Regions from separate parts of the Acidiphilium multivorum AIU301 genome, predicted to be linked through region 1. Evidence: predicted binding sites of a transcription regulator. Region 1 holds the regulator's gene; the other holds the start of a gene.
The links. Region 1 encodes LexA, which represses DNA repair genes until DNA is damaged. Its sites were predicted from a motif close to TGTTCTANNTANGTTC; they were not measured.
Positions count from the first base shown of each region.

Region 2: a site for LexA is predicted at 5,048-5,063, ahead of uvrA (excinuclease ABC subunit UvrA). Genes of this name have one in related genera too.

Region 1 is NC_015186.1:3,495,737-3,506,016, reverse strand. Features, by position in the region: RNA gene rnpB (RNase P RNA component class A) at 8-399, opposite strand; gene ACMV_RS16025 (N-acetylmuramoyl-L-alanine amidase) at 432-1,094, opposite strand; gene ACMV_RS16020 (TerB family tellurite resistance protein) at 1,091-1,861, opposite strand; gene lexA (transcriptional repressor LexA) at 1,914-2,609, opposite strand; gene ACMV_RS16010 (NADH:flavin oxidoreductase/NADH oxidase) at 2,759-3,841, opposite strand; gene pdxY (pyridoxal kinase) at 3,905-4,801, shown strand; gene ACMV_RS16000 (CBS domain-containing protein) at 4,904-5,341, shown strand; gene ACMV_RS15995 (hypothetical protein) at 5,360-5,806, opposite strand; gene ACMV_RS15990 (ammonium transporter) at 6,140-7,459, shown strand; gene ACMV_RS15985 (ribokinase) at 7,588-8,490, shown strand; gene ACMV_RS15980 (RbsD/FucU family protein) at 8,501-8,932, shown strand; gene ACMV_RS15975 (DUF1810 domain-containing protein) at 8,922-9,365, opposite strand; gene ACMV_RS15970 (hypothetical protein) at 9,446-10,048, opposite strand.
Region 2 is NC_015186.1:2,525,584-2,535,863, reverse strand. Features, by position in the region: gene ACMV_RS11435 (DUF3576 domain-containing protein) at 116-664, shown strand; gene leuS (leucine--tRNA ligase) at 669-3,263, shown strand; gene lptE (LPS assembly lipoprotein LptE) at 3,247-3,765, shown strand; gene holA (DNA polymerase III subunit delta) at 3,770-4,774, shown strand; partial or broken gene ACMV_RS21980 (hydantoinase/oxoprolinase family protein) at 4,806-4,940, opposite strand; gene uvrA (excinuclease ABC subunit UvrA) at 5,069-7,942, shown strand; gene ACMV_RS11410 (class I SAM-dependent methyltransferase) at 7,942-9,018, shown strand; gene ACMV_RS11405 (FdhF/YdeP family oxidoreductase) at 9,073-10,280, opposite strand, start outside.

The DNA.
Region 1 (10,280 bases):
GGGCAAAAATGCCAGACGGTCTGTAAGCCGGGTTCTGTCCACACCCTCGCGGATGCTGGACGGCCATTCATCTGGGACACGCATCGCTGCGTGCCTCGCGCGACCAACCCGGGCGACGAGGCGGAATCCCTCCGCGGCCATGATCGCTCATGCCGCCGGTCGCCCCTATTCGGTCTTGCTCCCGGTGGGGTTTTCCCTGCCGCCCCCGTTGCCGGCGGCGCGGTGCGCTCTTACCGCACCTTTTCACCCTTGCCGGCAGGCCGAGGCGTACCGGCGGTATGTTTTCTGTGGCACTTTCCCTGGGGTCGCCCCCGCCGGCCGTTAGCCGGCACCGTCATTCCATGGAGCCCGGACTTTCCTCCGCGCCGCGAGCGGCACGGCGGCCGTCCAACCGTCTGGCCCGCGCTTCTTGGGCGATCGCCAGCGCCCGGTCAATGGGCGCCGAACAGGGCGCGGATCGCCGCGGCGCGGGCGCGCGTGCCGGCATCCGCCACACCATCGACCCGTTCGGGCCGGAACCGCCGCTGGAACGCGGCCACGACCGCGGCGCGGTCGAGCGCCACGTCATAGCCGATCGCGGCGAGATCGGCGGCGAGATCGTCGCCCGCGGCACCCGCCGCCGCCGACCACAGGCCGATCCCCGCGGCGGCGAGTTGCGGCCAGGGAAACAGCTCGCCAGGGTCCTGCTTGCGGTCCGGCGCGATGTCCGAATGGCCGACCACGTTCCGCGGCGGGATCGGATGGCGGCCGAGAATGCCAAGGCAAAGCTCGATGACCGCCGCGACCTGTTGCGGCGGGAACGGGACATAACCCCATTCATGGCCGGGATTGACGATCTCGATGCCGATCGACCGGTCGTTCAGCCCGCGCGCGCCGCGCCAGAAGCTGATCCCGGCATGCCAGGCGCGGTCCCGCTCGGGGACCAGCGCGTGAAGGCCGCCCGCCTCGTCGACGACATAGTGCGCCGAAACCTTCGCCGCCGGGTCGCAGAGCCGTTCGATCGCGGCAGCCGCGCTGCGCATGCCGGTATAGTGGAGCACCAGGTGATCGACCGGCATTCCCGCCGGCCGCGCGTCCCGGTTGGGCGAGATCACGCGCCGCGCTCGCGCTTGATGGTGTCCCAGGCGGCGTTGATCCGGGCGACGCGTTCGGTCGCGCGGGCGATGAACTCCGCCGGCACGCCGCGCGCGGCAAGCTGGTCCGGATGGTTCTCGCGCATCAGGGCCTTCCAGTGGGCGCGGATCGCCTCGGTGCTGGACGTGCGGGCGATGCCCAGCACCTGATACGGATCCTCACCGAGATTGCCGCCCGAAGGGTTCGCCGCCCGGGCGCGGGCCGCCTCGCCCAGGCCGAACAGCGCGCCGATCCGCGCCAGCATGTCGGCTTCGCGCGCGTTCACCGGCCCGTCCGCCCGGGCGATGGCGAACAGCGCGCCGAGCACCTGCTCGAGGGCAAGGCGGTTGTCGGCGAAGCTCTCGCCGAGCTGGCGCGCATAGGGCTCGAAGCCGGACGCATCCTCGCGCGCCTGGTCGAACAGGTGCCCGATCGTCGGGATCGCCGCATCCTCGATGCGGAACTGCCGCTTGAACGCGTCGATCTCGGCGCGGACCACCGGCCCGTCGCATTTCGCGAGCTTGGCGGCGAGAACGGTGGCGCCGATGGCGAACACCTGTTCGCGCCGGCCGAGCAGGGCGGCAAAGCGGGCGGAGTCGAGCGGCAGGGCGCGGCCGAGCCGGGCGCCGAGCGAGCCGAGGTCACCGGTATCGGCGGCATGGCCCAGCGCGGCGCCGGCCACGGCGCCGAACGGCCCGCCGACGGCGAACCCCGCGACGCCGCCGATGATCTTCCCCCACACGCTCATGCGCGCAATATCGGCCCGGTTGGCCGGCGGGTCAAAGGGGGGTGGGGCCGGCTCAGTAGCGTCGGAACAGCGCGACCAGCCGCCCTTGGACCTTCACCCGCTCGGCCGGGAAGATGCGGATCTCGTAGCGCGGGTTGGCCGGCTCCAGCGCCGTCGAGTTGCCGCGCCGGCGCAGCCGCTTGAGCGTCACCTCGACATCGTCGATCAGCGCCACGACGATCTGCCCCGTCTCGGCGGTCTCGCCCCGGCGGATGATGGCGGTGTCGCCATCGAGGATCCCGGCATCAACCATCGAATCGCCGGCCACCTCGAGCGCGTAGTGCTCGCCCGGACCCACGAGCGAGGCGGGAATCTCGATTTCGGCCTGGTGCTCGCGCAGCGCCTCGATCGGCTGGCCGGCGGCGATCCGCCCGTAGAGCGGCAGGGTGATGGCCGCCGCCGGATCGGCCGCGCGCGCGCCCTGCAGGCGGGCGGTGAAATCGCCCCGGATCACATTGGGCGCGAAGCCCGTATCCGGCCGGTCCGCCGCGGCATCCGAGGGCAGGCGCAGCACTTCCAGCGCCCGCGCGCGGTGTTTGTGCCGGCGCAGGAACCCGCGTTCCTCCAGCGCGCCGATCAGCCGGTGAATGCCCGATTTCGACTTGAGGTCGAGCGCCTCCTTCATCTCCTCGAAACTCGGGGAGCAGCCCGTCCGGCGCAGATGCTGATCGATATAGACCAGCAGTTCGTGTTGCTTGCGGGTGAGCATCGGGCATTCTCCGGCTTCTTGCCCCGAATGCGCCGCAATGGCCGGGGCCGACAGGACGCTTTTGGGAACAAAACGCTAACATCTGTTCTTAAAGGGCCGATTCGCGCCGCGTCAAGACCTTCGTGACGCTGGCGCGACCCGGCCGAAGGTCAGACGAGAGCCCGCTGATATTGCGGCACGAGATCAACCGGCAGGCCGAAATGCTGCGCCGCGCGGATCGGCCATGCCGGGTCGGCCAGCAGGGCACGGGCGAGGAAGACGAGATCCGCCCGCTCGTTGGCGACGATCTCGGCCGCAAGCTCGGGCTCGCGGATCATGCCGACCGCGCCGGTCGCGATCCCGGCCTCGCGGCGGATGCGCTCGGCGAACGGCACCTGGTAGCCGGGGTGGATCGAGGGAATCCTCTGCTGCGGCGAAATTCCGCCGGTCGAACTGTCGATCAGGTCGACATCGCCGCGGGCGGCAAGCCAGCGGCACAGCGTCACCGCCTGGTCGGCGTCGAATCCGCCCTCGATCCAGTCGGTGCAGGACAGGCGCACGAAGAAGGGCAGGTCGTCCGGCCATTCCGCCCGCATCGCGTCGATCGCCTCCATCACGATCCGCGCGCGGTTGGCGAGATCGCCGCCATAGGCGTCGGTGCGATGGTTGCTGACCGGCGAGAGGAACTGGTGCAGCAGATAGCCATGCGCCGCGTGAAGCTCGACGATGCGGAACCCGGCGCGGCGGGCGCGGGCCGTGGTCGCGGCGAAATCGCCCACGATGGCGGCGATCTCGCCGGCGGTGAGTTCGTGCGGAGCGGGGCGATCAGGCGCGAAGGGCAGCGGACTCGGCGCCACCGGCAGCCAGCCATCCGCCGCATCGGGCGCCACGAACCCGTCGCCCTTCCAGGGCTGGGTCTGGCTTGCCTTGCGGCCGGCATGGGCGATCTGGATCGCCGGCACCGCGCCGCCATATTCGATCAGCGCGACGAGGCGCTTCATGAAAGCCTCGTGCCCGTCATTCCAAAGGCCGAGGCAATGGGCGGTGATCCGCGCCGCGGGCGAGACATGCGTCGCCTCGGTGAAGACGATGCCGGCGCCGCCCATCGCCTTGGCGCCGAGATTCTGGATGTGCCAGTCCTGCCCGAGGCCGTCGATCGCGCTGTACTGGCACATCGGCGAGACAACGATGCGGTTGCGCGCCTCGACGCTGCGGAAGCTGACCGGCTGAAAAAGCTTGGGAATGCGCGCCACGGCAAGACCTTTCGACAATGAATGAAGACGTTTGCCCGGTGAGATGGCGCAGGGAAGGCGGGCATGCAACCGCCGGCCCTTGCCAGGCCGCGCGCCCTGCCGCCAAACCGGGCCATGGCGATTCTCTCGATCCAGTCACAGGTGCTCAACGGCGCGGTTGGCAATGCCGGCGCGGCCTTCATCCTGGCGCGGCATGGCCACGAGGTCTGGCCGCTGCCGACGGTCCTGCTGTCGCATCATCCCGGCCATGGCGGCGCCGAGGGTGGCCCGGTGAAGCCGGCGCGGCTTGCCGCCCTGCTGGACGGGCTCGCCGCGCGCGGCGCCTTCGCGCGGTGCGAGGCGGTGCTGTCCGGATATCTCGGCGCCGCGGCCGCGGTTCCCGTGGTGGGCGAGGCCGTCAGCCGGGCGCGGGCGGCGAATCCGGCGGCGCTCTATGTCTGCGATCCGGTCATCGGCGATGACGGGCGCGCCTACGTGCCGCCGCCGCTGATCGCCGCGATCCGCGAAACCCTGGTGCCGCGCGCCGATATCGCGCTGCCGAACGCCTTCGAGCTCGGCATTCTTGCCGGCACCACCCCCACGGACCGGTCCAGCGCCTTCGCCGCCATGGAGGCGCTTGGCACGAGGCTGGTCGTCCTGACCGGTTTCGCCGGCGCGGATACGGCGCCCGGCATGCTCGACATCCTCGCCATCGACCCGGATGGGCGCCGGCAGATCTCCGTACCCCGCCTCGCCGGGCGGTTCTCCGGCGCAGGCGATGCCTTCGCCGCCCTGTTCATGGCCCATTACCTGCCGTCGCGTCGGCTTGACGCGGCCCTGACCGCCGCTGCGGCAGCAACGACGGAACTGCTCCGCATCACCGCCGCCCTCGGAACGGACGAACTCGCCATCGTCGCGGCTCAGGAGGCGTGGGTTGCGGCCGGATGCGCCGCACGGGATGATGAAAATCCGGCGAGATGAACCATTTGTGTTGATCTGGGCGAAACCGCCGACATAGTCTGGTCTGGAATGAGCCTGTCCGCCGCGCCGTCGTGCGGCGAGGGCGTCCTCGGGAGGTTTGCGATGACAACGATGGCTGCGATACTGAAACGGAAACCCACCGCGCTGATCTCGGTGCCGCCTGAGGCGCGTATCCGCGAGGTGGTCGTCGTGCTGGCGGAGAAGCGCATCGGCGCTGTGGTCGTGCAGTCGCCGAACAGCGACCTGCTCGGGATTCTCTCGGAGCGCGACGTGGTCAGAAGCCTGGCGGCGAACGGCGCCGCGACGCTGGAGATGGAGGCGAGCCAGCTGATGACCCGCGCCCCCACCACGGCGACGCCGTCGACCACGGTTTTCGAGGCGGAAAACCTGATGACCGACGGGCGTTTCCGCCATCTGCCCATCGTCGACGGGGGCAAGCTGGTCGGTGTCGTCAGTATCGGCGACGTGGTGAAGTCGCTGATCGAGACGCAGACGCACGAAGTGCGCAGCCTGCGGGAATACGTCAACGGCAGCGCCTGACCGCGCGGCCGCGCGAGGTCAGCCCGGCGGGGCGAGCGGCTGCGCCTGAACGCTGCTGTTCCCGCCATAGCCGGTATCGCTTCCCGTACCGCTCGTGTAGCCACGAGAGGAAGACATCGGCGCCGGCGCCAGTTGCTGCGGTGCCGCATTGGCCGGCCCTGGCCCGGCTTCGTTCGTGGCCGGCGCCGCCGCGCCGCCGGCCCAGGGCGGATTGCCGAGATTCACCTGCTTCGGCGTCGTGTTCGCGGCGGTGAGAGCGCCAATGCCGCCTCCAACGGCACCGCCGACGAGAACGCCGATCGGCCCGCCGATCAGGCCGAAGGTCGCGCCCGTGGCGGCCCCGCCGGCAGCCCCGCCGCTCATGCGATTGCCGGCATCCGCGCCGCACCCGGCCAGCGTCACCGTCATTGCCGCAATCAGCCCCAGCGTCGTCGCTTGCCGCCGCCTGCGCTTCCAATCCGTCATTGAATGCTCCTTCCCGCGCCGGAGCGTTTCCGGCTGTCGGACCCTACAGCGCGGAATCGTGGCGAAACAAGGTTCGGGCCGAGTCCGGACGATGATTTCGGCGTAATCAAGGACAGGCTGCAACGAGGTCGCGAAGGGCGATCGCCACCGGCCATGTGCCGGAATGATGTGCTAATGGACATCCGGAGGAAGTTCATCCCCGATTCTGCCTGACGGCCCGGCCGGCGCGCCATGGCCAGCGCCCGAGGTTTTGGCACAATTCCTGCTAACTGCCCGATGTCACACGGATCAGCCGCATCGGATAACGGGCGGAACAAGAAGGAGCGGGTCGCCATGACGCGACGTTTATGGACGGTGGGAGCCCTCTCGCTCCCGCTTGCCGGCATCTGTTTGCCTGCAAAAGCGGCAGAATCGGGTTTGAGCGCGGGCGATACTGCCTGGATGTTGGTCAGTTCGGTCCTGGTGCTGCTGATGACCATTCCCGGCCTCGTTCTGTTCTACGGCGGCATGGTCCGCAAGAAGAACGTGCTTTCGATCATGATGCAGAGCGTCATCATCTGCGCGGTCGTTTCCGTCCTGTGGCTCGTGGTCGGCTACAGCCTGGCCTTTTCCAACGGCAACGGCTTCGTCGGCGGGCTGGGCGATGTCCTGCTGGAAAACCTGGCGCGCGACTGGAACCTGCCCTTCACCCTCGGCACGGGGCTGCCCGACGCCGTGCATCTGCGGGTGCCGGAGAGCGTGTTCGTCATGTTCCAGCTCACCTTCGCGATCATCACCCCGGCCGTGATCACCGGCAGCTTCGCCGAGCGGATGAAGTTTTCCGCCCTGCTGATCGTGATGGCCGCATGGTCGCTGCTGGTTTACGCGCCAATCGCCCACTGGGTCTGGAGTCCCGCAGGCTGGCTCTACCGGCTCGGCATCGCCGACTACGCGGGCGGCACGGTCGTCGAGGTGAATTCCGGCATTGCCGGCCTCGTCTGCGCGCTCTATCTCGGCCGCCGCCTCGGTTTCGGACAGGACAACATGATGCCCTGGAACCTGTCCTATGCGGTGATGGGCGCCTCGCTGTTGTGGGTCGGCTGGCTGGGCTTCAATTCCGGCGGCGCCGGCGGCGCCAATCCGAATGCCGGCATGGCAGTGCTGGTCACCCAGATGGCCGCGGCGGGAGCGACCCTGTCCTGGACCGCGGTCGAATGGGCGCATCTCGGCCGTCCCACGGTGCTGGGCGCGATTTCCGGTGCCGTGGCCGGCCTTGTGGCCATCACCCCGGCGGCGGGCTTCCTGCTTCCCGGCCCGGCACTGCTGCTCGGGCTTGCGGCTGGCGTGGTCTGTTTCTGGGCCGTCACCGTCGTGAAAATCCGCCTTCGCTACGATGATTCGCTCGATGCTTTCGGTGTGCATGGTGTCGCGGGCATTCTCGGCACGCTGGCCACCGGCGTGCTCGCCTTCGGCCCGCTTTCGGGCGGCGCGGTCGAACCCGGACTGCACCAGCTGGCGATCCAGGCGCTCGGCGTGGCGGCGACGATGATCTATTGTGGCGTCGTCACCGCCGGCATCCTGTTCGCCACGCAGCGCCTGGTCGGCCTGCGTGTGACCCGTGACGAGGAACGGCAGGGCCTGGATGAGGTGCTGCACGGAGAATCGATCGCCTGACACCCCGCCCGCCGGGAAGGCGGCGCCGCGCCGGCATCCGGCATTTTGACTTGCGGCGCCGAAGCCCGCAGAAGTCGGGTCGAACCCGCCGCCGCGGGATTCCGGTGCGATACGGAGGAACGGAGCCCATGCTCGTCGTCGGCAGCGCGAATATGGATCTCGTGGTGCGGACACGGCGCGCCCCGGATGCGGGCGAAACCGTCATGGGCCTCGATTACGCGACTTATCCGGGCGGCAAGGGGGCGAACCAGGCAGTCGCCGCGCGGCGGGCGGGCGCAACGGTCGCCTTCGCCACCTGCCTCGGCCGCGACGCCCATGGCGATGCCCTCCACGCGACGCTCGCCGCGGAAGGCATCGATCTCTCCCTTCTGCGCCGCGTCGACGCGGCGAGCGGGGTTGCGCTCATCACCGTGGAGCACGGCGGGCAGAACCGCATCGTCGTCGTCCCGGGCGCGAACCAGGATCTGCGGCCCGAGCGCCTGCCCGATCCGGTGCCGGCAGGGCTGCTGCTGGCCCAGCTGGAGGTGCCCGTGGAAACCGTTCTGGCGGCGGCGCGACGAATGAGGGCCGCTGGCGGGCGGACGGTGCTCAACGCCTCGCCGGTGGACCGGCTCGATCCGGCCACGCGGGCCGATCTCCTGGCTGAAACCGACATTCTCGTGGTCAACGAAACCGAAGCGGCCGCCCTCCTGGGCGCCGATTCTCCGGATGCCGCACCGGCCGAGATGGCCCACCGCCTTGCCGCCGGACGGCAGGCGGCCATTGTCACCCTCGGCGCCGCTGGCGTGGTATGGCACGCGGGCAAGGCGGGTAGCCGGGTTGAGCCGCATCGGGTTCCGGTGGTCGATACCACCGCCTGCGGCGACGCCTTCGCCGGCGCGCTGGCTGCCTCGCTCGAGGCGGGCGGCTCGATCGAGGAGGCTGTCCGTTTCGGCAATGCGGCCGGCGCGCTGGCCGCGACACGGACCGGCGCGCAGCCCTCCCTGCCGACCCGCCAGGCCATTCTCGACCTGCTGACCCGCGACACATGAAGGAGCGCCCATGCTGCACGGTATCGATCCCATCCTCACCGCCGATCTTCTGCATGCGTTGCGGGCGATGGGCCATGGCGACACGATCGCCATCGTCGACGCGAATTTTCCCGCCGCCACCTGTGCGAGGCGCCTGGTCGCCATGCCGGGCCTCGAGGCCAGGACGGTGTTCCGGGCGGTGCTGAGCGTCCTGCCGGTCGATGATTTCATCCCCTTGCCGCTGCTGACCATGCAGGTCGTCGGCGACGCGGCGGCCGTGCCTCCGGCGGTGGCGGAGTTCCGGCAGATCGCGGCCGGGGCCGGGGTGGGCGCCGAACGCATGGGCACACTGGATCGCCATGGCTTCTACGCCGCCGCGCGGGACAGTTTCGTGATCGTCCAGACCGGCGACCGGCGGCTCTATGCCAACGTGATTGCGACCAAGGGCGTGATCAGGACCTGAACGGCGCCGCTCCAAGCCGCCGAACCGTCTCGGGATCGGGCTGTCCGTCGTACCAGCGGTCGAGATTCGCCTGGCAGGTTTCGTCGCCGCACGCCAGCGCGAACAGGCTCATCGAAGAGCGGAACTTCAGCGCATCGATCGGGCCGAAGATCGCCTCCGGCGAATCGGCTTTGGCCGCCAGCACGAGCGCGGCGGCCTCGCGCAGGCGGGCGCCAAGCAGCGGATGCGCCATGTAGGCGCGGGCTTCCGCCATCGAGCCGATGCCGTAATGCGCCGCCGCCAGCGAGCGGCCGAGCCCGCGCAACTGGGGAAAGACGAACCACATCCAGTGCGTTCGCTTCCGCCCGGCCGCGAGTTCGGCGAAAACCTGCCCGATCACCGGCGCCTGGGCATCGACGAAGCGGGCGAGATCATGGGGATCGTCACCGGGCATCGAGCCGACCCTGCCGCAGGACGGATGGCTCGCGCCCGGCCGAAATCCGGCGCCCCAGCCGCGCGCGGCGCCCGCGGGTATCAGGCATTGCCGCCGCCGAGCTCCGCGCCTTCGCCGTGCGACAGCCCCGGAAGTGCGTGAACATGCGCGTCTCGGGCGCCATGCCGGGTCAGAATGTCCAGGGCACGGCGCTCCTGCTCGGGCGTCCATGTCCGGACCCAGAGCAGAAGGCCGCCTTGTTCCAGCTGGTCCTGCAGCCGCCTGGCTCGGCTGTCGCCGACGAATTTGGCGAGCACACCGCCGATCAGCCCGCCGGTTCCGCCACCGATCGCGGAGGCGATGACCGCCGCTGCCAGCTCGCCGCCCGCGGCAACGATCGGCACCGCGGCAACGACCGCGCCGACATAGAGCAGCCCGCCGATCAGCGCGCCTTCCGCATCTCCGACGGATTCCGGCGAGACGTAGTCTCCGCGCGGTGTTTTAGGATCATCCTCCAGACCGGCAATATTCCGCCGTTCGGTCCGGGGTGTTTCGAATACCGAGGCCTCGGAGGCCAGAAGGCTGATATCGGCTCGGTCGAAGCCTGCCATCAGCAGATCGTCCACGGCGGCCTGGAACGCATCTCGTTCAGTGAAGACGCCAACCGCTTCGCGGATCGTGATGGCCGGCTCAATGGCAGACATGGTCTTTCCTTTCTGAACGATCGATGGACAAACTGGCCCGCCCCGCCGACCGTCGCTGCCGGTTCGCCCCCGACATGCGCCGCCGGGTTGCCTCAAGATCGACTTCGCGACCAGGGACGTTCATCTGTCCTCTGAAATGCTGCGGGTTTCGGTGAGAGGAGACTAGGTCAGCAGAACGGGGAACGGCCAGCCCCCTTGGAGGTGATGGCCAATCGGGTCATGTGTGGACCGT
Region 2 (10,280 bases), 970 kb from region 1:
TGAGGGCCGTAGTTTGGCGGCCTTGATGGCCGCGCGGGCCTTGGCGCGGCCGCGCGGCAAGGTTAAAGACCATCGTTGCCGGCCGGATCCTCCGGTCCGAACTGCGGAGACGAATGTGCGCTTTCCAGACATGACCTGCCCGAACAACTTCCTCCGGCCTGCTCTGAAAGCCGCGGCGCTGGGCTCCGCGCTCGCGCTCGTGGCGTGCAGCAACGCGAAGCAGCCCAACCTGCCGAACATGGAAACCTATCGAACCCCGCAGGCGATGGCCTCAAGCGGCAATGGCGGGCTCGGCACGCTGTTCACCTTCGGCGGCAAGAGCCACGCGGAGCAGACCGGTGTGGCGGTCAATGCCTATCTCTGGCGCGCCTCGCTCGTCACGCTCAGCTTCATGCCGCTGGCCTCGGCGGACCCCTTCGCCGGCGTGATCGTGACCGACTGGTATTCGCCGCCGGCCAAGCCGGACCGGCGCTTCAAGGTGTCCGCCTATGTGCTCGGCACCACGCTGACCGCCAACAACCTGAAGGTTTCGGTCTTCGAGCAGGATCGCCAGGACGGCGCCTGGGTCGACCAGCCGGTCGATCCCGCGGTTGCCAACGGCCTCGAGGATCGCATCCTCGCCCGCGCCGCCCAGCTGAAGGCGGCGGGGCAGCTGAACGGCTGAGACCATGGACCAGACCACGCACGACGCCTCCGCCTATGATTTCACCGCCGCCGAGGCGCGCTGGCAGGCGGCGTGGGAGGCGCGGAACTGCTTCGCCACCGCCGACGCGCCGCAGGGCGGCCGGCGGAAATGCTACGTGCTGGAGATGTTCCCCTACCCGTCGGGGAAGATCCATATGGGCCATGTGCGGAACTACGCGATCGGCGACGTGATCGCCCGCGCCCGCCGCGCCCAGGGCTATGACGTGCTGCACCCGATGGGCTGGGACGCGTTCGGCCTGCCGGCCGAGAACGCGGCGCGGGAGCGCAATGTCGATCCCGCCAAATGGACGCGCGACAACATCGCGGCGATGAAGGCCGACCTGAAGCGCGTCGGCCTCTCGGTCGACTGGTCGCGCGAATTCGCCACCTGCGACCCGGAATATTACGGGCACCAGCAGAAACTCTTCCTCGACCTCTGGCGCGCCGGCCTGGCCTATCGGCGCGAATCGGCGGTGAACTGGGACCCGGTGGACATGACCGTGCTCGCCAACGAGCAGGTGATCGACGGGCGGGGCTGGAAATCCGGCGCGCCGGTGGAAAAGCGCAAGCTGCGCCAGTGGTTCTTCCGCATCACCGATTTCGCCGCGGACCTGCTCGCCGGGCTCGACACGCTGGAGAACTGGCCCGAGCGGGTGCGGACCATGCAGCGCAACTGGATCGGCCGCTCCGAGGGCGCGGAATTCACGATCCGGCTGGCGGCGCCGTGCGGCGGCATCGAGAGCGTGCCGGTCTATTCCACGCGGCCGGACACGCTGTTCGGGATGAGCTTCGTCGCCCTGGCGCCGGATCATCCGCTCGCCACCGCCGTTGCCGCGGCCAATCCCGAGGCCGCCGCCTTCATCGCCGAGTGCCAGAGCGCCGGCACCTCCGAAGCCGCGATCGAGGCGGCCGAGAAGCGCGGGTTCGATACCGGGCTGCGCGTCGTCCACCCCTTCGATCCGTCGCGGACCCACCCGGTCTGGATCGCCAATTTCGTGCTGATGGACTACGGCACGGGCGCGATTTTCGGCTGCCCGGCGCATGACCAGCGCGACCTCGATTTCGCCCGCAAATACGGGCTGGACGTCACCGTCGTCGTCGCGCCGAAGGACGATCCGGGCCTCGCGGTGGGGGATGTCGCCTTCACCGGCGATGGCGTGATCGTCAATTCCGGCTTCCTCGACGGGCTCGACGTCGCGGCGGCGAAGTCCCGCGCCATCGCCGAGCTCGAATCGCGCGGCGCCGGCAAGGGCGTGGTCAACTGGCGCCTGCGCGACTGGGGCGTGTCGCGCCAGCGCGCCTGGGGCTGCCCGATCCCGATGATCCATTGCGAGGTCTGCGGCACCGTTCCCGTGCCGGAAAAGGACCTGCCGGTGCGGCTGCCGGACGACCTGCCGTTCGACCGGCCGGGCAACGCGCTCGACCATCACCCGAGCTGGAAGCACGTGGCCTGCCCGCAATGCGGCGCGGCCGCCCAGCGCGAGACCGACACGTTCGACACCTTCGTCGATTCCTCGTGGTATTTCGCCCGGTTCTGCGCGCCGCACGCGCCCGTGCCGGCCGACCCGGCGGCGACCTCGCACTGGATGCCGGTCGATCACTACATCGGCGGCATCGAGCACGCGATCCTGCACCTGCTCTACGCCCGCTTCTTCACCCGGGCGATGCACCGGCTCGGCCAGGTCGGCGTCGCCGAGCCCTTCGCCGGCCTGTTCACCCAGGGCATGCTCACGCATGAGAGCTACCGCACCGAGGACGGCAAGTGGCTCTACCCCGAGGAGGTGATCCGCCACGCCGATCACGCGACGACGCTGGATGGCCGCAAGGTGATCGTCGGGCCGATCGAGAAGATGTCGAAATCGAAGCGCAACACGGTCGATCCCTCGGCCGTGATCGCCCGCTTCGGCGCCGACACCGCGCGGTGGTTCGTGCTGTCGGACAATCCGCCGGAGCGCGACGTGGAATGGACCGAGGCGGGGGCGCAGGGCGCGTTCCGCTATGTCCAGCGGCTGTATCGTCTCGCCCGCAGCGTCGCCGCCGACCGGGCCGACGACGTGGCGCTGGAGCGCGCCGAGGGCGAGGCCCGCAAGCTGCGGCAGGCGACGCATCGCACCATCGCCGCGGTGACCGAGGCGATCGACGGTTTCGCCTTCAACGTCGCCATCGCCCGGCTCTACGAGCTGGCGAACGCCATCGCCGAGACCGAGGGGCGGGATGCGCCGGGGCTGCCGGCGGCGCGGCGGGAGGCGATGTCGGCGCTGATCCGCCTCGCCGCGCCGATCATCCCGCATGTCGCGGAAGAGGCGAACGCGCAGGTCTCGCCGGAGGCCGGGCTGGTCGTCAACCAGCCCTGGCCGGTCGCCGAGCCGGAGCTGCTCAGGCGCGATTCGGTGACGCTGGCGGTGCAGATCATGGGCAAGCTGCGCGGCACGATCGAGCTGCCGCCGGGGGCGGACGCCGAAACCGCCATCGCGGCGGCGATGGCCGAGCCGCGCATCGCGCAACTTCTGGAAGGGGCGACGATCGTCAAGCGCATCCACGTTCCCGACCGGATCGTGAACTTTGTCGTCCGTCCTTAAGATCCTGCCCCTCGCGGGCCTGCTCGCGCTCGCGGGGTGCGGGTTCCGCCCGCTATATGGCGGCGGCCAGGCGGGAACCGCCGTCGTCTCGCAGCTCGACGAGATCGATGTCGGCTTGCTGCCGGACCGGCAGGGGCAGTTGCTGCGCCAGGCGCTCGAAGCCGAGTTGCAGCGCGCCGGCGCGCCGTCCTTCTATCGCTACCATCTCGCGGTCGACTATGGCTGGAACGTGCAGATCGTGGGCGTGCAGCCGGACAGCTCGAACACCCGAAACCGCTACATCGCCACCGCGCAATGGACGCTGACGCCCGAAGGCGACCGGAGCCGGATCATCGCCCGCGGCTCGACGCAGGCGATGGATGCGATCGACAACATCGACAACCAGAACTTCGCGGGCACCCTGGATCAGGGCGTGCTGCGCCATCGCTTCGCGAAGCGGCTCGCCCGGCAGATCACCCAGCAGCTCGCGGTCTATTTCCGCAATCACCCCGACCGGGGGTAAGCCGGTGAAGATCGACGCCCGCCACGTCGAGACATTCCTCGCCGATCCGGGCCGCGCGCGGTTCGTTCTTGTCTATGGACCCGACACGTCGCTGGTTGCCGAACGGGCGCGCCGGCTGGCGAAGCTGGTCGCGGGATCGCTCGACGATCCGTTCCGGCTCACCGAACTCGATGCCGACACCGCCGAGCGCCTGCCCGAGGAAGCCGGGGCGCAGGCCTTCGGCGGCGGCCGCCGGGTGGTGCTGCTGCGCGATGCCGGCGACCGGCAGGTGGCACCCGTCGAGGCCGCGCTGGAGGGGAAGGGCGATGCCCTCATCGTCGCGATCGGCGGTGATCTGCCGGGGCGGTCGAAACTCCGCGCCCTGGCGGAAAAACACGCGGAGGCGGCGGCCATCGCCTGCTACCTGCCGGATGGCGCGGCCCGCGGCCCGGCGCTCGAGGCGGCGCTGCGGGCGGCCGGCGTGGGCATCGGCCGCGAGGCGCTCGCCCTCGCCGCGAGCCGGCTCGGCGGCGAGACCGGGGCGCTGCGCGACGCGGCGGAACGGCTCGCCCTCTATGCCGGGCCGAACGGCGCGGTGGATATCGAGGCGGTCGAGGCGGTGCTCGATGATCAGGGCTCGGCCTCGATGCAGGATGCGATCGATGCCGCCCTGGCCGGCGACGTGAAGGCGGCGGACCACGCGATCGGGCTGGCGCTGGAGGAAGGCGCCGCGCCGGTCGCGGTGATCCGCGTGCTGCTCGGCGAACTCGCCGGGTTGCGGCTGATGGCCGACGCGGTCGCCGGCGGCGCGAGCCCGCGCGATGCCGTTGCGGCGCGCCGGCCGCCGGTGTTCTTCAAGCGCCAGCCGGTCGTGATGAAGGCGGTGGCGCGCTGGCGGGAGCCGGCGATCATGGCGGCGATCGAACGGGGCCTGCGCGCCGAGGCGGACTGCAAGCGCACCGGGGCGGTGCCCGAGGCGATCGTGCGGCAGATGCTGCTGGGGCTCGCGCAGCGCGCCGCCCGCGCCTGAGGTTCAGGCGCCGTAGCCGCCGCACGCCGGCGATCTCGGTCTCGAAGGAACGGGCATAGGCGCCGTCGCAGAGCGCGACATCGGTCGAGGTTCCGCCCATGTCGAAGCCGACGATGCGGGTGAAGGTGCCGCCGCGATCGATCCAGAACTGCCACGGCCCGCCCATGAACCCGCCTCTTGACGATGCGCGCGCCTGTCCATCATGCGTCCGCCGGGCGCGCATCTGCCTCCACCCCCTTTCCAGCATGCGCGGACGGGGCCATATCGTCGCGGGGACATTTCGGGAACATGGCTATGGCAGGGTCGGGCTACATCACCGTGCGCGGCGCGCGTGAGCACAATCTGAAGAACATCGACGTCCGCATCCCGCGCGACCAGCTCACCGTGATCACCGGGCTGTCCGGCTCCGGCAAGTCCTCGCTCGCCTTCGACACGATCTATGCCGAGGGGCAGCGCCGCTATGTCGAGAGCCTGTCCGCCTATGCGCGGCAGTTCCTCGAACTGATGGGCAAGCCGGATGTGGACAGTATCGAGGGCCTCTCGCCGGCGATCTCGATCGAGCAGAAGACGACCTCGCGCAACCCGCGCTCCACGGTTGGCACCGTTACCGAAATCCACGACTACATGCGCCTGCTCTGGGCCCGCGCCGGCGTGCCCTATTCGCCGGCGACCGGCCTGCCGATCGAGGCGCAGACGGTGAGCCAGATGGTCGACCGGGTGATGGCGATGGCGCCCGGCACCCGCCTGCTGCTGCTCGCCCCGGTGGTGCGCGACCGCAAGGGCGAATACCGCAAGGAACTCGCCGAATTGCAGCGCCGCGGCTTCACCCGCGTGAAGGTGGACGGCAAGCTCTACGAGATTGCCGAGGTGCCGGCGCTCAACAAGAAGATCAAGCACGAGATCGAGGCGGTGGTGGACCGCATCGTCGTGCGCGAGGGCGCGGAACAGCGGCTTGCCGATTCCTTCGAGACCGCGCTCGCCCTCTCGGATGGCATCGCCTATGCCGAGAACGCCGACACAGGGGAGCGCACGGTGTTTTCCGCCCGCTTCGCCTGCCCGGTCTCCGGCTTCACGATCGAGGAGATCGAGCCGCGCCTGTTCAGCTTCAACTCGCCGCACGGCGCCTGCCCCGAATGCGCCGGGCTCGGCACCGAGACCGTGTTCGACCCCGCGCTGATCGTGCCCGACGAGCGCCGCTCGCTCGCCGACCAGGCCATCGCCCCCTGGGCCAACGCGCAGTCGCCCTATTACGACCAGACGCTGGCCTGCCTCGCGAAGCATTTCCGGGTGAAGCTGACCACACCCTGGGAAGACCTGCCCGAGACGGTTCGCGAGGCGATCCTGTTCGGCGCCGGCAAGACGGAGATCGACTTTTCCTACAAGGACGGGGTGCGCGCCTATACCGTCACCCGCCCGTTCGAGGGGGTGGTGCGCAATCTCGAACGCCGGATGCGCGAGACCGACAGCGTGTGGGTGCGCGAGGAGCTGGCGCGCTACCAGGCCGAGCAGCCCTGCCGGCGCTGCCAGGGCGCGCGCCTGCGCGACGAGGCGCTGGCCGTCCGGGTTGCCGGGAAAAACATCGCCGAGGCCTCGGATCTTTCGATCCGCGAGGCGCGCGACTGGTTCGCCACCGTGCTCGACACGCTGACCCCGCAGCGCCAGGACATCGCCCGCCGCATCCTCCGCGAGATCAACGAGCGGCTGCAATTCCTCGTCGATGTCGGGCTCGACTATCTCTCGCTCGCCCGCAGCTCGGCCACGCTGTCGGGCGGGGAAAGCCAGCGCATCCGCCTCGCCAGCCAGATCGGCTCCGGCCTGACGGGCGTGCTCTACGTTCTCGACGAACCCTCGATCGGCCTGCATCAACGCGATAACGAACGGTTATTGGGCACGCTGCGCCGGCTGCGCGATCTCGGCAACACGGTGCTGGTCGTCGAGCATGACGAGGATGCGATCCGCAGCGCCGACCACGTGATCGATATCGGCCCGCGCGCCGGCGTGCATGGCGGCGAGCTGGTCGCCGAGGGCTCGGTCGCGGACATCGCCGCCAATCCGCGTTCGCTCACCGGCGACTATCTCTCCGGGCGACGTTCCATTGCGGTTCCGGAACGGCGACGGCCGGTCGATCCCGCGCGGATGCTGAAACTCGTCGGCGCCCGCGGCAACAATCTCAAGACCGTCACCGGCGAATTCCCCCTCGGCGTGTTCACCGCCATCACCGGCGTCTCCGGCGGCGGCAAGTCCACCCTGGTGATCGACACGCTCTACAAGGCGGTCTCCCGCCGGCTGATGGGCTCGGGGCAGGTGCCCGCGCCGTTCGAGCGGCTCGACGGGCTCGACCTGCTCGACAAGATCATCGAGATCGACCAGTCGCCGATCGGCCGCACCCCGCGCTCCAACCCCGCGACCTATACCGACCTGTTCGCCCCGATCCGCGACTGGTTCGCCGAACTGCCGGAAAGCCGCGCGCGCGGCTACAAGTCCGGCCGCTTCTCCTTCAACGTCAAGGGCGGGCGCTGCGAAGCCTGCCAGGGCGACGGGGTGCTGAAGATCGAGATGCACTTCCTGCCCGACGTCTTCGTCACCTGCGACACCTGCAAGGGAAAACGTTACAATCGCGAAACGCTGGAAATCCGCTTCCGGGAGAAATCCATCGCCGATGTGCTCGACATGAATGTCGACGAGGCGATGGGCTATTTCTCCGCCCAACCCCGCATCCGCGACCGGCTCGAACTGCTCGGCAAGGTCGGGCTCGGCTATATCAAGCTCGGCCAGGCGGCCACGACCCTTTCCGGCGGCGAGGCGCAGCGGATCAAGCTCGCCAAGGAACTCGCCCGCCGTGCCACCGGCCGCACGCTCTACATCCTCGACGAGCCGACAACCGGCCTGCATTTCGAGGATGTGAGGAAATTGCTGGAGGTTCTCCATGCGCTGGTGGATGCCGGCAATACCGTGATCGTCATCGAGCACAATCTGGAAGTGATCAAGACCGCCGACTGGATCATCGATCTCGGCCCCGAGGGCGGGGATGGCGGCGGCGAGATCGTCGCTGCCGGCACGCCGGAAGAGGTCGTGACGAACGAGCGGTCTCATACCGCGAGCTTCCTCGCGCCCCTGTTGCCGAAGCCGGCGGCGCGGAGCGCCGGGCGGCGTCGCAAGGTGGCGTGATGCTGCCGGCCTGGAAGCGGGCGCTGCTCCGCTTCCCGCCGCTCGCCCGCATCGCCGCGCGGGAGGGCGCGCTGCACAACCGGGTCGCCGCCCTCGAAGCCGAGCTCGCCGCCCTGCGGCCGCCGCCGGCGCCGCCATTCCCGATCGTTCACGCGATCGAGCATTTCTGGTGCGACCGCTGCGGCGTGTTTGTCTGCGGCTGGATCCATGCCCATGCGGTGAAGGTGCGCGCGGTCGCGCTGCGCGTCGGCGACCGCCGCACCGATCCGGTGCCGCCGGCGCCGCGCCCGGACGTGCAGTCGCATTATCCCGAGATCGGCGACAGCGGCTTCAGCCTCTACCTCGAGGCTCCGCCTTTCCAGCCCGCCAGCCTCGAGATCGCGACCGATGCAGGCGACGTCTCGATCCCGCTCGAACCGCCGCCGCTGCCGCCGCCGCCGCCCTCGCCGCTGGTGATCCGGCCCTTCATCGACGAACTCCGGCAACGGCGCGGCCGGGTGCTGGAAATCGGCGCCCGCCTCGTCAGCCCCGGTGCCTATGCGCGGGCCCGCGATTTCGAACCGGACTGCCATTATGTCGGCTGCGACATTCATCCCGCGCCGGGCGTGGACCTCGTGGCCGACGCGCACTCCCTGTCGGCGGCGACCGGCCGGGGCGCCTTCGAGGGCATCTTCTCGGTCGCGGTGATGGAACACATCGCCGAGCCCTGGCGCGTCGCCGCCGAGATCAACCGCGCCCTTACCCCAGGCGGCCTGACCTTCCACATCACCCACCACACCTTTCCCCTGCACGAGACGCCGAACGATTTCTGGCGCTATTCGGACGAGGCGATGCGGATCCTGTTCGGCCCGGCGCGCGGCTTCGAGATCGTCGATGCCGGCATGCGCAGCCCGGTCAGCCTGGTGCGGCTGTTCCCCGGCCGCGCGGCGGCGGACATGGAGATCACCCGTCACGCCGGCTATGTCGGCACCTGGGTGCTGGCGCGGAAGGTCGCCGAAATCGCCGACGACGCGCCGGATGCCGGGATGACCGGCGATCTCGCCGAACGCAGCCGCGCCTATCCGAAGCGCGGCTGAGCCTCGGGGACGTTCCGGCCGGATGGGTCCACCCGACCGGACAGCGAGGCCCCGTTATTCCCCGGCGGCGAGCGGCGCCACCGTCACCGGCACCGACTTGTAGGTCGGCGTGCCGCTCTGCCGGTCGTGCCGGGCCAGCGGCATCAGCACGTTGGCCTCCGGGTAATAGGCGGCGACCGAGCCTTCCGCGATGTCGTATTCGATGGCGGTGAACCCGGCGAGGCGATGCGCCCCGTCCTCGGCATGGGCGACGTCGATCCGCCCGCCATGCTCGATGCCGAGCCGCGCCATGTCCGCGCGGTTCATGAACACGACGTCGCGCCGGCCGAACACGCCGCGATAGCGGTCGTCCATCCCGTAGATCGTGGTGTTGTACTGGTCATGGCTGCGGATCGTGGTCAGCAGCAGGGGGGCCTGCGCCGCGCCGGCACCGGCCGGCGGCATGAACTCGGCGCGGCCCGAGGCGGTGCGCCAGACGCGCTCGGCCGGCGGGATCGGCAGGCGGAAGCCGCCCGGCACGGCGATCCGCGCGTTGAAATCGGCGAATTCGGGGAACACCGCCTCGATCGCGTCGCGGATCAGGCTGTAATCGGCCACCATCTCGCGCCAGGGCACGGTGCTGTCGGGGAGGGTGGCCATGGCGATGCCGGCGACGATCGCCGGCTCCGAGCGCAGCAGTGGCGAGGCCGGCGCGAGCTTGCCGGCCGAGGCATGCACCATCGACATCGAGTCCTCGACGGTGATGACCTGCGGCCCGCTCTCCTGGATATCCTCCTCGGTGCGGCCGAGGCAGGGCAGGATGATCGACTCCCGGCCGATCAGCAGGTGCGAGCGGTTGAGCTTGGTGGCGACATGCACGGCGAGATCGAGCCGCCGCATCGCCGCGGCGCAGGCCTCGGTATCCGGCATGGCGATGGCGAGGTTGCCGCCGAGGGCGATCAGCGCGCGGGAGTCGCCGCGCAGCATCGCCTCCATCGCAGCGACCGCGTCATGCCCGTGGGCGCGCGGCGGGGTGAAGCCGAAGCGCTGCGCGATCCGCTCCAGCATCGCCTCGCCCGGCTTCTCGGTGATCCCCACGGTGCGGTCGCCCTGCACGTTGGAATGGCCCCGCAGCGGGCAGATCCCGGCACCCGGCCGGCCGAAATTCCCGCGCAGCAGCAGCAGGTTGGCGATCTGCCGCACATTCTGCGTGCCGGTCGCGTGCTGGGTGATGCCCATGCCGTAGGTGACGATGGTCGATTTCGCCCGCGCGTAATGCCCGG